DNA from 2 places in the Paucibacter sp. M5-1 genome. Region 1 is predicted to be linked to the other one. Evidence: riboswitches for the same ligand, from Rfam matches in the RefSeq annotation. Region 1 holds a riboswitch; the other holds the start of a gene.
The links. Region 1 has a riboswitch for thiamine pyrophosphate ahead of O5M90_RS09215 (TonB-dependent siderophore receptor). Riboswitches for the same ligand answer to the same signal wherever they lie in the genome.
Positions count from the first base shown of each region.

Region 1 (7,621 bases):
CCAAGTGCGGGGCGCGAGTGGGTACAAGTACACATGGCCGTACTGGAAGGGGGACTCCTTCCAGGCCCGGCGATTGCTGGCGTTGTCGACGCCGACTCGCCAGATCAGCAGCTGATTGCCCAGGCTGTGCTCGTAGCGCGCCCCCAGATCCAGACGGGTCCAGCTGGGGATGCTGAGGCTGTTGTCGGGCAACACGGCGCGCGCCCCTTCATACACCAGGCCGGCTTGCAACTGCAGACCGGGCAGGCCGATGTTCTGCCGCGCCTGCAGCTTCAGCGAGCGCTCGGCCACATTGGCCGGCTTCAGGCCGTTGAGGCTGGGGTCGGCGCTGCCCTGGCGGCGTGCGCGCAGCTTCATCGCGCTGGCCAGCAGGCCGCCGCCGCGCCATTTCAGGTCGGCTTGCGCCTCGACGCCGCGATGGCGGGCTTCTCCATCGGCGACGCGCGTGCAGCTGTTGTCGTTGTCGTCGCAGGTACCGACATCGCGCCAGGCCGGGCGCTGGGTGTCGAAGACATTGATGCCCCAATCCACCGTGTTGCTGCCGGCCTTGAAACCGATCTCGAACTGTTCGCTCTTCAGCGCCGGCAGGGCCTGGCCGGCATTGGTGTAGCGGCTGCGGTTGGGCGTGACCTCCGATTCGACGCCTTCACCCCAGCTGGCATAGACCACGTGCTGGCTGGAAAGCGCATAGCTCAGACCCAGCCAGGGCGTGGTGAAGCTCTGGCTGTAGTGGGTGGGGCGCGAGCCATCGGTGCGCACGCTGTCACGCGTCAGCCGGGTGTGGCGCAGACCCAGCCAGGCCTGCCACTGGGCGCCGAGCTGGATCGAGTCGCGCAGATAGAACTCGCGGCTGCGCTCGTCGCGGTTGGTGTTTTCGTCGGTCAGGCTGGGATCGGCGCCGACCTCGGTCTTGCCGTCTATCGTGCCGACGCCGACGAGGTTGTAGGCCTGGCGTTGGAAGCGGCTCTCGAAGCGGCTCAACAGCAGCCCGGTGCTCAGCTCATGGCGCAGGCCGGCGGCAATGAACCGGCCTGCCAGCGACAGATCCAGCGCGTCGCTGTCGCGGCGCTCGTTCTCGCTGCGGAAGTCCCATACCGAGAAGCTGCCGTCCTCGGCATAGCGGTCGCAGGGCGCGCAGGCGTAAGTCAGCGGGTCGTATTTGCCCGATGCATAGGCCAGTCGGTCATCGGTTGTCAGCCGCTGCAGCCCCAGATGCGCCTGCGCTTTCCAGTCCGCGTTCAGGTGCTGCTGCAGCCGCAGCGACGCATGGTGGTTGTCGAACACCACCGGCTGGCTCCAGGCCTGGTTGTTCAGATTGATGCGTGGGTCTATGGACTTCGCATCGGGCAGGCGCTCGCCGAGCAGGCTGAAGCCCGCCTGGCTGGGCTGGCTCTGCCGATTCCATTCGAACTCGGCCTCCAGCAGCGTGTCGGGTGCCAGACGCCAGTCGCCGGCCAGCGCAACAGCCTGGCGCTCGCCCTTGGCGTCGCGCAGTTGCGGACGCAACTCGGCGGCGCTGGCATTGAGGCGCAAGCCGAAGACCTGGGCCTCGCCGAAGCGGCGGCTCAGGTCGACACCGGCCTCGACCGTGCCGCGCTCGCTGACGCTCAGCAGCAGGCTGCTCAGCGGCGCGGCGGTGGGCCGCTTGACGACCAGGTTCACCAGCCCGCCGGGCGCGCTGGTGCCGGCCTGGATGCCCGAGCTGCCCTTGAGCACCTCGATGCTGCTCTTGTTGGCCAGGCTCAGCGCGGTCTCGGCATTGATGGGCAGCCCATCGCGGCGGTAGTTGAAGCGGTTGTCGAGGTCGAAGCCGCGGATCTTCAGATAGGAGACATAGCCCTGCGAGTTGTAGGCGTCGCCGATGCTGGCGTCCAGCGCTGTGATGCCGGCCAGCGAACTCAGGCCCAGGTCCAGCATGCGCTCGCTGCCCAGCAAGGTGGCCTGGATCGGCAGCTTGGCGATGGGCGTGTCGCCAAAGCCGCCGACGCTGACGGGTGTGTCGGCCGAGCGGCCGCTGACCGAGACGGCGGGCAGGGCGTTGGAGGCTTGTTGGGCATGGGCCAGCGTGCTGCACAGCAGCGCGGCGGCCAGGAGGGTCAGGTGTTGATGTGCCATCGGGACTGCAAGCGATGGCAGGTCGGCGTCACAGGAACGCGCACGTCGGCAGGAGAAAGGAATGGTGGTCGACGGCGGCTCTTGCTTGCTTCCCTGCGCGAGGATTACCTCAATCAGGTTCAAAGGGACTTTCTCAGTCGGCTCATCTGGTGAGCCAACACCCCTAGCGAAGAGCTCCACAGCAAAGCCGTGAAGCGTGGCCGGATTGTAGCGGCGCCGCGTTCTCAGTCGAACACGGGGGATTCGACCCCCAGCACCTTGTGCAGCTTCGGGCTGGTGGTCGTGTACTGCAGATGGATGCGCTTGTCGGGGAAGACATAGGGCGCGGCGCCGAAGGCGGCCAGCGCGGCCTCGTGGAAGCCCGACAGGATCAGCTTCTTCTTGCCCGGATAGGTGTTGACATCGCCGACCGCGAAGATGCCCGGCACGCTGGTCTCGAACTTCTCGGTGTCGACGACGATCTGCTTGCGCTCCAGCGCCAGGCCCCATTCGGCGATCGGGCCGAGCTTGGGGCTCAGGCCGAAGAAGGCCAGCACCTGGTCGCAGGGCACGATGCGGGTGACGCCGTCGGCGCCGGTGACCCGGGCGCCGGTCAGCGCGCCGCCTTCCTCGACCAGGCCGCTCACCTGGCCGACCAGGAACTGCATCTCCTGCGCCTCGCACAGCGCGCGCATCTTGGCGACGCTGGCCGGCGCGGCCTTGAAGCCGTCCCGCCGGTGCAAGAGGATCACGCTCTCGGCCTTGTGCGGGTTGCCGTCGGCATTGCCGGCGCAGAAGTTCAGCGCCCAGTCCAGCGCCGAATCACCGCCGCCGACCACCAGCAGGTTCTTGCCTGCAAACTGCTCCGGGCCGCGCACGCGGTAATGCAGCTGTGAGCCCTCGAAGGCCTCGGCGCCCTCGACCTTCAAGGTGCGCGGCTGGAAGCTGCCGACGCCGCCGGCGATGAAGAGGGTCTTGCTCAGGAACTGCGTGCCCTTGGCGGTCGCGACGAAGAAGCGGCCGTCGTCCTGCTTCTGCACCACCGTGACCTCCTGGCCCAGATGGAAGCTCGCACCGAAGGGCTCGATCTGCTTGAGCAGGCTGTCGGTCAGCTCCTTGCCGGTGCACACCGGCACGGCCGGGATGTCATAGATGGGCTTGTCGGGATAGAGCTCGATGCACTGGCCGCCGGGATAGGCCAGCGAGTCAATGATGTGGGCCTTGATCTCCAGCAGACCCAGCTCGAAGACCTGGAACAGGCCCACCGGGCCGGCACCGACGATGACGGCATCGGTCTCGATCACGGGCAGCGCTGTCGTCACGGCGGCGTGCGGGCTCAAAGGGCTTAGCGAATCAGCTCGGACAGCTTGTCCGTGCGATCTTTCCAGTCATCGGCATCGGGCAGGGCCGGCTTGCGCTTGGTGATGCTGGGCCAGTTCTTGGCCAGATCGGCGTTGATCTTGATCATGTGCTGCTGATTGCCCGGCACATCTTCTTCCGGCAGGATGGCATTGACCGGGCACTCCGGGATGCACACGGCGCAGTCGATGCACTCATCGGGGTCGATGGTCAGGAAGTTCGGGCCTTCGCGGAAGCAATCGACGGGGCAGACATCCACGCAATCGGTGTATTTGCAGCGGATGCAGGCTTCGGTAACGACGTGTGTCATGGGAAAACTCGGGTTTTTGAGGGCCTGGTGCCGGTCGGGCCTGGACGGCCCGGCGGTGGCAAGAGGCGGATTTTAATCACTGAGGGTCTTGGCCCGGCTTTGTGGCCGCTCAAGCTCAGGGGCTTTGGGCAAGGTTTTCACCACCGCCCGGGCGCCGGCGCCCACGGTGACGACGGTCGGCCGGCCCTTGTGCAGCAAGGCGGCGGCCGCAAGACCTGACACCGGGTGCTCGCTGGCCAGCGCGTCGACGCAGCCGGCGCGCGAGACCACGCTGGTCGGCGTGTCGGCCGGCCAGCCGGCCTCGACCAGTTTGCGCGACAGCGCGGCGAGCTGGCGCCCGGCCATATAGAAGACCTCGGTGTCGGCCGACCGGAGCGCGCGCAGATCGCCCTCCTGCGTCATCGCGGTCGTCAGGCTGACGCTGCGGCCCTGGCCGCGCCGGGTCAGCGGGCGCTGGGTGTGGGCGGCGGCGGCGAGCGCTGCGGTGACGCCGGGCACGACTTCGCTCGCAATGCCCGCCTCGGCCAGGGCCTGCAGCTCTTCCTCCAGCCGACCGAAGATGCTGGCGTCGCCGCCCTTCAAACGCACGACCACCGCGTGGCTGCGCGCCTGCTTGACCAGCAGCGCGTTGATCGCCGTCTGCGCCGTGCTGTTGGTGAAGCCGCGCTTGCCCACGTCCAGCCACCGGGCCTGCGGTGCCAGTTCGCGCAGCGCCGGGTCGGTCAGTGCGTCGAACAGCACGACATCGGCCTGTGCCAGCGCGCGCGCGCCGCGCAAGGTGATCAGGTCGGCTGCCCCTGGTCCGGCGCTGACGAAGATGACGCGGCCCTGGCTCATGATCAGCGCACCAGCAGCGCGCCGCTGGTGCGGTTGCTCGTCGGGTCGACCACGATCAGCGCGCCGCCAACGCGGTTGCTGGCATAGGGCTCGACCGGCAGGGCCTGCTGCACCTCGATGCGCACATGGCCGATCTCGTTGACCGCCAGCTCATGGGCTTCGGTCTCGGCCAGGCTGTTGACATCGAGCTTGTGTTCGATCGCACTGATGCGGGCCTGGACCCAGCGGTTGCCATGGCGCACCCAGTACTTGCGGCCGATCTGCGCCGGCTCGGTGTCCAGCCAAGCAAGAGTTGCCTCGAAACTCTGCACGGGCTTGGCCGAGCCCGGCGTGACGATCCAGTCGCCGCGGCTGACGTCCAGCTGGCGGTCCAGCACGACGCCGGCCGACTCGCCGGCCACGCTGTGGGCCACGGTTTCGCCGGCGCGACGCACCTCCGCCACGACCGCCGTCTCGCCGCTGGGCAGGATCTGCACGGTGTCGCCAGCTTTGACCTGGCCGTGGGCGATGCGGCCCCACAGGGTGCGCGGCTGGTGCCCGGTGCCCTCGCCCTCCTTGGCTACGTACTGGACGGGGATCAGGAGCTGGCCCTCGACCTTCTCTTGCGCTGCCGGCAGGCCTTCGAGCACCTGCAAGAGCGAGGGGCCGTCATACCAGGCGGCGTCCAGCGGCTGGGTCACGTTGTCTCCGCGCAGCGCCGAGACCGGCACGATGGCCGTGACTTCGATGCCGGCCTGGGCGGCAAAAGCCCGCAAGGCTTGGCTGACCGCAGCGAACGCGGCACCCGGATCTTCGGCCGCGTCGATCTTGTTGATCGCGAACACGATGCTCGGCACGCGCAAGAGATGGGCCAGCAGGCTGTGGCGGCGGGTCTGGGGCAGCAGCTGCACCTGGTCCTGGCTCACATCGAGCTTGGTGATGTCGACCAGCACGACGGCGGCGTCCGAGCCAGCGGCGGCCGTGACCATATTGCGGGTGTACTGCTCATGACCGGGCGCGTCGGCAATGATGAACTTGCGTGTCTTGGTCGCGAAGTAGCGGTAGGCCACATCGATCGTGATGCCTTGCTCGCGCTCGGCTTCCAGGCCGTCGGTCAGCAAGCTCAGATCGATCGGTTGGCCGGCGGCGCGTTTTTCCAAGGTGTCGAGCTGGTCGGCCAGGATGGCGCGGCTGTCGAACAGCAGGCGACCGATCAGCGTGCTCTTGCCGTCATCGACGCTGCCGGCAGTCAGGAAGCGCAGCGCGCGGTGATGGGTGTCGACTTCAGCATCGTGGATCAGATGGTTCAAAACGGCGCTCATGATCAGAAATACCCTTCCTTCTTGCGGCGCTCCATCGAGGCCTCGGATGTGCGGTCGTCCATGCGGGTCGCACCGCGCTCGCTGACCGTGACGGTCAGGGTCTCGGCCACGATGTCGGTGGCGCTGGCCGCGTCGCTCTCGACCGGGCAGGTGCAGGTCATGTCGCCGACGGTGCGAAAACGCACGGTGGCCGTCTCGACCTGCTCGCCGGCCTCGGGCGGCGTCACCTCGGTCAGCGGTACCAAGAGGCCCTTGCGGCGTATCACCTGGCGCGGGTGCGCGTAGTAGAGGCTGGGCAGCGGGATGTTCTCGCGCGCCAGGTAGAGCCACACATCCAGCTCGGTCCAGTTGCTGATCGGGAAGGCGCGGAAGTGCTCGCCGGGGCGGATGCGGGTGTTGAACAGGCTCCACAGCTCGGGGCGCTGTTCCTTGGGCTGCCATTGGCCGAAGCTGTCGCGGTGGCTGAAGATGCGCTCCTTGGCGCGGGCCTTCTCCTCGTCGCGGCGGGCGCCGCCGATCAGCACATCGAAGCGGTGCTCCTCGATCGCTTCCAGCAGGGTCACGGTCTGGTGGCCGTTGCGCGATTCCAGCGGGTGGGCCAGGCGCACCGTGCCCCTTTTGATCGACTCGTCCATGTGCGCGACGATCAGGCGCTCGCCCATCTCGGCAGCGCGGCGGTCGCGGAACGCTATCACCTCGGGGAAGTTGTGGCCGGTGTCCACATGGACCAGCGGGAAGGGCAGCTTGCCCTTGAACTCGTTGCCTGCCACGCGTTGCTTGAAGGCCTTCTCGGCCAGGCGCAGCACAACGCAGGAGTCCTTGCCGCCCGAGAACAGCAGGGCGGGGCGCTCGAAGGCGGCCGCCACCTCGCGCAGGATGAAGATGGCTTCTTCTTCCAGATGATCGAGGTGGCGCTGGTCCACCGTGGCGGCCAGCTGTTGCAGAGTGATCGGGGCATTCATGCCTGGGCTCCTGACTTCAGTTCTTCATTGCTATGGGCTTTGTGCAAGCCGCACTCTTTGGCGTTCTCATCCTCCCACCACCAGCGCCCCGAGCGGAAGTCCTCTCCGACCGAGATCGCTCGGGTGCAGGGCGCACAGCCGATGCTGGGCATGAACTGGTCGTGCAGCGCGTTGAAGGGCACATCGTGGCTGGCGATGTAGTGCCACACGTCGGCCCAGCTCCATTCGGCCAGCACATTGAGCTTGGTGCGGCCCTGGCCATCCGGCTCGGAGAAAGGCACCTCGGCGCGGTTGCTACTCTGCTCGCGGCGCAGGCCGGTGATCCAGGCGCTACGGCCCGCCAGCATGCGGCCCAGCGGCTCCAGCTTGCGGATGCCGCAGCAGGCCTTGCGCAGCGCCAGGCTCTCGTACATCGCGCGCTCGCCATTGCTCTTGACGAAGTGGATCACCGCCTCCTGCACCGGGCTGAAGACCTCGACCTTCAGTGCATAGCGATGCTCGATGGCCGGGATCAGCGCCAGGGTCTCGTCGTGCAGCTTGCCGGTGTTCAGCGTTGCGATGCAGATCGGCAGCGCATGGCGGGCGATCAGGTCGGTGATCACCATGTCCTCGGCGCCCAGGCTGGTCGACTGGATCAGGCCGTCGCCGTGGTCGGCATGGGCCTGCTTCAGCAATGCGACCGTCCTGGCCAGGCGTTCCTCGAAGCCTGCCGTCTCGCGGGCATAGAGGGCAATGGCCGAGGCACTGGCCGCCGGGAA
Region 1 is NZ_JAPZLM020000001.1:1,979,550-1,987,170, reverse strand. It holds gene O5M90_RS09215 (TonB-dependent siderophore receptor) at 1-2,115, opposite strand, end outside; TPP riboswitch at 2,189-2,290, opposite strand; gene O5M90_RS09210 (NAD(P)/FAD-dependent oxidoreductase) at 2,340-3,434, opposite strand; gene fdxA (ferredoxin FdxA) at 3,440-3,763, opposite strand; gene cobA (uroporphyrinogen-III C-methyltransferase) at 3,836-4,600, opposite strand; gene O5M90_RS09195 (sulfate adenylyltransferase subunit 1) at 4,603-5,901, opposite strand; gene cysD (sulfate adenylyltransferase subunit CysD) at 5,904-6,863, opposite strand; gene O5M90_RS09185 (phosphoadenylyl-sulfate reductase) at 6,860-7,621, opposite strand, start outside.

Region 2 (7,621 bases), 2.5 Mb from region 1:
TACCGCTGTGCGCAGATCCTCGCCAGGCTCGGTCTTGATCCGCAACTGAATCTGCGGGAACAGCCCCACAGCGGCAAGCTCGGCCACGCGAGCCGCGTCGTCGGTGATCGCGTAGAGCCCGCAGCGATGGTCTGCGGTGACCTCGCCGCGCAAGACCCGGCCCCAGCGGGCCAGCGTGGCGGTGTCCAGCGGCTCATCGCCGAAGCTCATCACCGGCATCGCCTGCGGCTCGGCGACGAAGGCCGGCGCCGGCCGCAGCGGGCCGGCGCCGGTGCCGGCGGCATGGCCGTCGCGCAGCGCGGTCCAGCTCAGCATCTTGGCCAGCACCGTCGCGTCGGGCAGCGGGAAGCCGCGTGCCAGCGCGGCGGCGGCGGCCGTGGCGAAGCTGCAGCCGCTGCCATGGTGGTGGCGCGTCGCCACACGGGGCAGGGCCAGCCAGCCGCGCGTGCCGCCGAGTTCGGGCTGCCAGGGGCTGAGCGGGCCGTCCCACCAGTCCAGCGCCAGCTCGGCCGCGTCGTCCCCGCCGGTGATGCAGACGGCCAGTGCCCCCAGCTGCCGCAGCGCGGCGGCCAGGGCCGGCACGCCATCCGCCAGCCCGGTCAGGCGAGCGGCCTCGCGGCGGTTCGGCGTGATCAGGCTCGCGCGGGGCAGCAGCCATTCCCGATAGGCGGTGATCAGCGCCTCGTCGGCGAAACCGGCGCCGCCGGCGCTGGCGCCCAGCACCGGGTCGACCACCAGGCCGACAAAGCCGTGCTCACGCCGCAGCGCGTCTATCGTCTCGGCCACCGCCCTTACCGCCGCGACGCTGGCCAGCAGGCCGGTCTTGATGACGCGCGGCGGCATGTCGGTGGCCAGCGCCTCCAGCTGGGCCTGCAGCTGCTCTTCGGGCAGCGGGAACACGGCCCGTACCCCCAGCGAGTTCTGCGCGGTGACGGCCGCCACCACCGGGCACAGATGCACACCCATCGCCGCCGCTGCGCGCGTGTCGGCCGACAAGCCGGCGCCGCCGCCGCTGTCGGTGCCGGCCACGCTCCAGATCACCGGCGGGGTCGGGTCTTGCGTCCAGGGCGGCATGTGGTCGCTGTCGGGGTTGATGGCCTGGACCCAGGGCGAGGGCAGGCTGGGGTGGGGATAGATAGGCTCGTTCATCGCTCTTAACCCAGCAGGAAGGCATGGCCGCTGACCGGTGTGCTGGCCACCGCGAAATCCTGCGGTGCCATCAGCCCGGCGAGGCGGGCCTGGCGGCCCGCGCGCACGGCATCGCGGAAGGCCTCGGCCATCGCCACCGGGTCGCGCGCCTGGGCCACCGCGCTGTTCAGCAGCACGGCGTCGAAGCCCAGCTCCAGCGCCTGCGCGGCCTGCGACGGCGCACCGAGGCCGGCGTCGATGATCAGCAGCGCCTCGGGCAGGCGCTCGCGCAGCGTGCGCAGGCCCTGCAGATTCATCAGTCCCTGGCCCGAACCGATAGGCGCGCCCCAGGGCATCAGCACGGCGCAGCCGGCATCCAGCAGGCGCCGGCCCAGGATCAGGTCCTCGGTGCAGTAGGGGAAGACGGTGAAGCCCGCGCGCACCAGCTCGGTGGCGGCGGCGAGCAGCTCGAAGGGGTCGGGCTGCAGGCTCAGCTCGTCACCGACCACCTCCAGCTTGATCCAGTGCGTGCCGTAGAGCTCGCGCGCCATCTGCGCCAGCTGCACCGCCTCGCGCGCGGTGCGGCAGCCGGCGGTGTTCGGCAGCAGCCGTGCGCCCTGGGCCCGGGCGCTCGCCAAGGCCTGCGCGAGCGCGCCGTTGTCGCCCGCCTGCAGCGTGCGCTTCAGGCCCACGGTCAGCAGCATGCTGCCGCTGGCGCGGATCGCGTGCTGCAGGATCTGCGGGCTGGGGTAGCCGGCGGTGCCGAGGAAGAGCCGGCTGTGCAGTGCGACGCCGTCGATGGTCAGGACATCATCCATATCAGCCTCCGACAATCGGTTTGAAAAGAAGAATCCGGTCACCGTCGCTCAACACGGTGCCAGGTCTTGCCTCGCGGGCAACGAACTCGCCATTGCGGGCGGTGGCCACGCTCTCGGGCGCGCGCTGCTGCCGGACCAGCAGCTCGGCCAGCGTGCTGCCGGGCGGCAGCTGCAGCGCTTGTTCGTCCAGATGGATGGTGATCATGGGATGGTTTCCAGGGAAGCGAGGCCGCTTTCGCCCAGCAGGCGCTGCACCAGGGCCGGGGCCAGCAGCCAGCCGTGGCGGTACAGGCCGTTCAGTCGCAGCAGGCCGGGCTCGTGATGGCTGTGCGGCAGGTTGTCGGGCAGGGCGGGGCGCAGGTTGCGGTCCAGCCGGCTGATGCGGGCCTCGGCCAGCGCCGGCAGCACGCTGTGCGCCGCCGCCATCAGCTCCACCGCGCTGCGCAGGCTGACCGGGCTGCGGTCCTCGCTCTCGATCTCGCTGGCGCCGACGATCAGCTCGTGCTCGCTGCGCGGCACCAGATAGACGCGGTGGCGCGGGTGCAGCAGGCGCAGCGGCCTGAGGAGGCCGTGGCCCGGCAGCGCCAGCACCACCACCTCGCCGCGCACGCCGCGCAGGCTCGGCAGCTCGGGCCGGCCACCCAGGCCGCGCGTGTCGATGGCCCAGTCGGCGTGGACATGCCGGCCGTCGGCCAGTTGCAGGCGGCCAGGTTCGACGGCGCTCACGGCCTGCTGCCAATGCCAGGCCACGCCGACCGCCTCGGCATGCAGGGCCGCCATCGCCTCGACCGGGTGGATCAGGCCTTCGCCGGGCAGCAGCCAGGCGCACGGCCCCGGCGCGAGCGCCGGCTCCAGCGCGCGCAGCTGATCCGGGCTCAGGTCCTGAGCACCGGGCATGCGGGCCAGCGCCCGTGCCGCCGCGCCCTGGTCGCCGCGGTGGGCCAGCAGCAGGCTGCCCTGCACCCTGAGGCGTACCGCTGTCTTGAGTCGGCCCACGATGCCGGGCCACAGGGCCAGGCTTTGCCAGCCGAGGGCGGCGATGTCCTCCCCGCCGCACTCCTGCTCGGCCAGCGGGCTCAGCATGCCGGCGGCGGTGAAGGCGGCCGCGCCCTGGCCGTCGAAGCTGGGCCCGGGGCCGAGCGCGGTGTCGAAGACCTCGACACTGTGCCCCGCCCGCGCCAGCGCCCAGGCGAACAGGCGGCCGGCCAGGCCGGCGCCGGCGATGGCGATGCGTGCCATCGGTTCAGGATTGGGTTTTGATGGGGATGTAGAGCTCGCTGCCCTGGGCCTTGAACTCGGCGCTCTTGTCGGCCATGCCCTGCTGGGCGGCGGCGTAGTCGCGCACCTCCTGCGTGATCTTCATCGAGCAGAACTTCGGCCCGCACATCGAGCAGAAATGCGCGACCTTGGCACTGTCCTTGGGCAGGGTCTCGTCATGGAACTCGCGCGCGGTGTCGGGGTCCAGGCCGAGGTTGAACTGGTCGGTCCAGCGGAACTCGAAACGGGCCTTGGACAGCGCGTCGTCGCGCGCCCGGGCGCCCGGGTGGCCCTTGGCGATATCGGCGGCGTGCGCCGCGATCTTGTAGGCCATCAGGCCGGCCTTGACGTCGTCGCGATCGGGCAGGCCCAGGTGTTCCTTGGGCGTGACGTAGCAGAGCATCGCGCAGCCGAACCAGCCGATCATCGCGGCGCCGATGCCGCTGGTGATGTGGTCGTAGCCGGGCGCGATATCGGTGGTCAGCGGCCCCAGCGTGTAGAACGGCGCCTCGTCGCAGTGCTTCAGCTGCTCGGTCATGTTCGCCTGGATCAGGTGCATAGGCACATGGCCCGGGCCCTCGATCATGGTCTGCACATCGTGCTTCCAGGCGATCTTGGTCAGCTCGCCCAGGGTGCGCAGCTCGGCGAACTGGGCCTCGTCGTTGGCGTCCGACAGCGAGCCGGGCCGCAGGCCGTCGCCGAGCGAGAAGCTGACGTCGTAGGCCTTCATGATCTCGCAGATCTCCTCGAAATGCGTGTAGAGGAAATTCTCCTGATGGTGGGCGATGCACCACTTGGCCAGGATGGAGCCACCGCGCGAGACGATGCCGGTGCGGCGCTTGACCGTCATCGGGATGAAGGGCAGGCGCACGCCGGCATGGATGGTGAAGTAGTCGACGCCCTGCTCGGCCTGTTCGATCAGGGTGTCGCGGAACAGCGCCCAGCTCAGGTCTTCGGCCACGCCGCCGACCTTCTCCAGCGCCTGGTAGATGGGCACAGTGCCGATGGGCACGGCGCTGTTGCGCACGATCCAGTCACGCGTCGTGTGGATGTTGCGGCCGGTCGAGAGGTCCATCACCGTGTCGGCGCCCCAGCGCGTGGCCCAGACCATTTTCTCGACCTCTTCCTCGATGGACGAGGTGACGGCCGAGTTGCCGATATTGGCGTTGACCTTGACCAGGAAGTTGCGGCCGATCGCCATCGGCTCCAGCTCGGTGTGGTTGATATTGGCCGGGATGATGGCGCGGCCACGGGCGATCTCGTCGCGCACGAACTCGGGCGTGATCAGCTCGGGAATGCTGGCACCGAAGGACTGGCCCTTCAGCCGGGCCTCGCGCTCGGCGTCCGCTTCGTACTCGCGCATCCATTCATGGCGCTGGTTCTCGCGGATCGCGACGAACTCCATCTCCGGTGTGACGATGCCGCGGCGCGCGTAGTGCAGTTGCGTGACGTTGTGGCCAGCCTTGGCGCGGCGCGGTGTGCGCTGCAGGCCGGCGCTGATCTCGTGCAGCTTGAGCTGCTGGGCCTGGTCGCGCAGGCCGTCGTCGATCAGCTGGATGCAGCGGCCCTCGTAGGCCTCGGTGTCCTGTCTCGCCTCGACCCAGGCGGCGCGTGGCGTGGGCAGGCCGCGCCGCACATCGATGGCGGCGGCCGGGTCGGTGTAGGGGCCGGAGGGGTCGTAGACGGTGACGGTTTCGCCGTTCGTCAGCGCGATCGCGCGCATCGGCACGCGCAGCTCGGGATGGCGCTCGCCGGCCAGATAGATCTTGGTCGACGCGGGCAGGGGTTCGCGGCTCAGCGCGATGCTCTGATCCAGCGCGGTCGGTTCGGTGATGCTGTTCATGACGGTCTCCAGGTGAACCCCGGAGACTGGTCTTGGAACGGCTGGGGACGGGCGCGCGAAGCGGGCAGGGCTCGCGCCCAGGGCATGGGGAGGCGAGCAGGCTCTTCTTACGCCGGTACAAACCGGATCAAGTTCAGCGGGACCATGGCTTCCACCACATCTCAGCCCGACGCTTCATTAAGACTTCTTAATCAAGCGCAGCAGGGCACCCCGGAGCAGGCGCGCAGTATAGGGTCAGGTGTGAACAGTTTGGCAAGAGTCGGTGCAAACCCGGAGCCTGTTCGGGGGGGCTTGCTGCCTACACTTCGGGCGCTTGACGCACAGGCGGCGATCCAGAAGACCAGCCGCAGTGTCCACACCAGACCAGGGAGGGATGGATGAAGATCAGCTTGCGGCATCACAGGGCCGGCGTGTTCGCCGGGCTCGCCATGGCATTGACACTGAGCGGCGGCCCAGGCCGGGCGCAGGATCTCGGCGATCTCGAGGCCAAGGCCAAGCTCAGCGCGGCCGAGCGGGCCAAGCGCGATGCCGACAAGGTCTACCAGTGGATACGCTTCCATGCCGACAAGGCGCCGGCCAAGCCCAGGGCGGCGCCCGAGGCCGCGGCGCCGGTCCGGCCGGCAGCGGCGCCCGCCGCCCCCAGGCCAGCGCCGCCGGAGCGGCCGGCGCTGGCGCAGCAGTCTCAAGCAGAGCCCAGGCCCGGGCCCGAGCAGCCGCTGGTGGCCACCGCGGCCCCGCCTGAGCCGACTACTCAGGCGGTGGCACTCGCTCCGCAAGCCGCCAGCCCGGCCATGGCCAGCCCGGCGGTCGCGGCGGTGGCGGCAGTGCCGCCCGCCCCCGAGCCGCCGGAAGAGCCGCTGCGGCTGATCGAGCGGGTCGAGCCCGAGTACCCGGCGGTGCTGCTGCGTGGCCGCGGCAGCGGCTCGGTGCTGGTGCAGTTCGAGGTCAAGCCCGATGGCACGGTGCAGGCGCCCGAGGTGCTGAAGTCCAGCAATCAGCGCCTGGTCGCCAGCGTGCTGGCGGCGGTGGCGCGCTGGCGTTTCGCGCCGATCAGCAAGACCCGGGTGGCCACGGTGGAGGTCGGTTTCCGGCCTCCGGAGTGAGGCCGCATCACTGGCCCGGGCAGGCCGACAGCGCCGTGGCCATCGCTTCGATAAAGACCCGGGTGCGCAGCGGCATCAGCCGACGTCCGGGAAAGACCGCCCAGCAGGCCGCCGGCGCCAGCTCCCAGTCGGGCAGCACCCGCACCAGTTCGCCGCGGCTGACATAGGGCTGGGCGAAGTGGTCGCCCACGGCCGTGATGCCGACGCCGGCGCAGGCCAGGCGCAGCAGCATATCGGGCGCGTTGACCAGGCTGCGCTTGTCGGGCACGCCTTGCCACGCCAGGCCCTCGCTGCCGCGCCGCAGGCTCCAGGGCATGGGCTCGCCGGAGCGCGACAGAATCATCAGCCCATGCATGCTGCCCAGGGCCTCGGGCAGTTGCGGTTCTCCATGCAGGCGCAGATAGCTGGGGGCGGCGTACAGGCTGTTCGTGAACAGGGCCAGACGGCGCGCGGCGAGCTGGCTGTCCTCGGGCAGATCGCCCATGCGCACCGCCAGATCGAAGCCCTCGGCGATCAGATCGACCCGGCGCGGCGACAGGTCCAGCTCCAGCGACACCTCCGGATACTCCAGGGCAAAGGCGCACAACATCGGCGCCAGTGCCTGGTGGGCGAAGTCGGCCGGCATCGAGACCCGCAGCCGCCCGGTCGGGCGCTGCTGGCGGTGCAGGGCCAGCGACAGCGCGCCGTCCACCTCGGCGGCCACCGCCCGCGCATGTTCCAGCACGCCCTGGCCGAACTCGGTCAGGGTCAGGCGGCGGGTGCTGCGCTGCAATAGCTTCTCGCCCAGCCGTTCTTCGAGTGCCGCCAGGCGGCGCGAGACGGTGGATTTGGGCAGCTTGACCCGCTCGGCGGCGCGGCTGAAGGAGCCGGCCTCGGCCACGCGGGCAAACAGCAGTAGATCGTCGGCGTCCAGGCTCATATCGGCGTGATTGTCTCGTTGGCGGAACGATCTTATCCAGACTGCCGTCTTCTGTCTCGTGGGTCTGCCCAATACATTGGAGTCATCGTCAAGACGACGACCCAACCCACTACCGGAGCACCACCATGAACGTTCTGCAAATCAATTCCAGCGTCCGTCGTGTCCAGGACGGCCAAGGCTCTTTCTCCACCCGTCTGGCCAGCGAACTGGTCGAGGCCTTGAAGGCCCAGCATGCCGGCGCCAGCGTCACCGTGCGTGACCTGGGCCTGAACCCGACCCCGGTGATGGACGAGGCCGCGTTGGGCGCGCTGTTCACCCCGGCCGATGCGCGCAGCGCCGAGCAGAATGCCCGCGTGGCCGAGAACGATGCGCTGATCAATGAGCTGCAAGCCCACGATGCGATCGTGATCGGCGCGCCGATGATCAACTTCGGCATCCCGACCCAGCTGAAGAACTGGATCGACGCGGTGGCCCGCGCCGGCACGACCTTCCGCTACACGGCCAACGGCCCCGAAGGCCTGGTCAAGGGCAAGAAGGTCTATGTGGTGCTGGC
Region 2 is NZ_JAPZLM020000001.1:4,529,436-4,537,056, forward strand. It holds gene O5M90_RS21555 (bifunctional hydroxymethylpyrimidine kinase/phosphomethylpyrimidine kinase) at 1-1,149, opposite strand, end outside; gene O5M90_RS21560 (thiazole synthase) at 1,155-1,946, opposite strand; gene thiS (sulfur carrier protein ThiS) at 1,948-2,151, opposite strand; gene O5M90_RS21570 (FAD-dependent oxidoreductase) at 2,148-3,185, opposite strand; gene thiC (phosphomethylpyrimidine synthase ThiC) at 3,190-5,046, opposite strand; TPP riboswitch at 5,134-5,269, opposite strand; gene O5M90_RS21580 (energy transducer TonB) at 5,424-6,149, shown strand; gene O5M90_RS21585 (LysR family transcriptional regulator) at 6,157-7,068, opposite strand; gene O5M90_RS21590 (FMN-dependent NADH-azoreductase) at 7,194-7,621, shown strand, end outside.
Region 2: another riboswitch for thiamine pyrophosphate. It lies ahead of thiC (phosphomethylpyrimidine synthase ThiC); the one in region 1 lies ahead of O5M90_RS09215 (TonB-dependent siderophore receptor).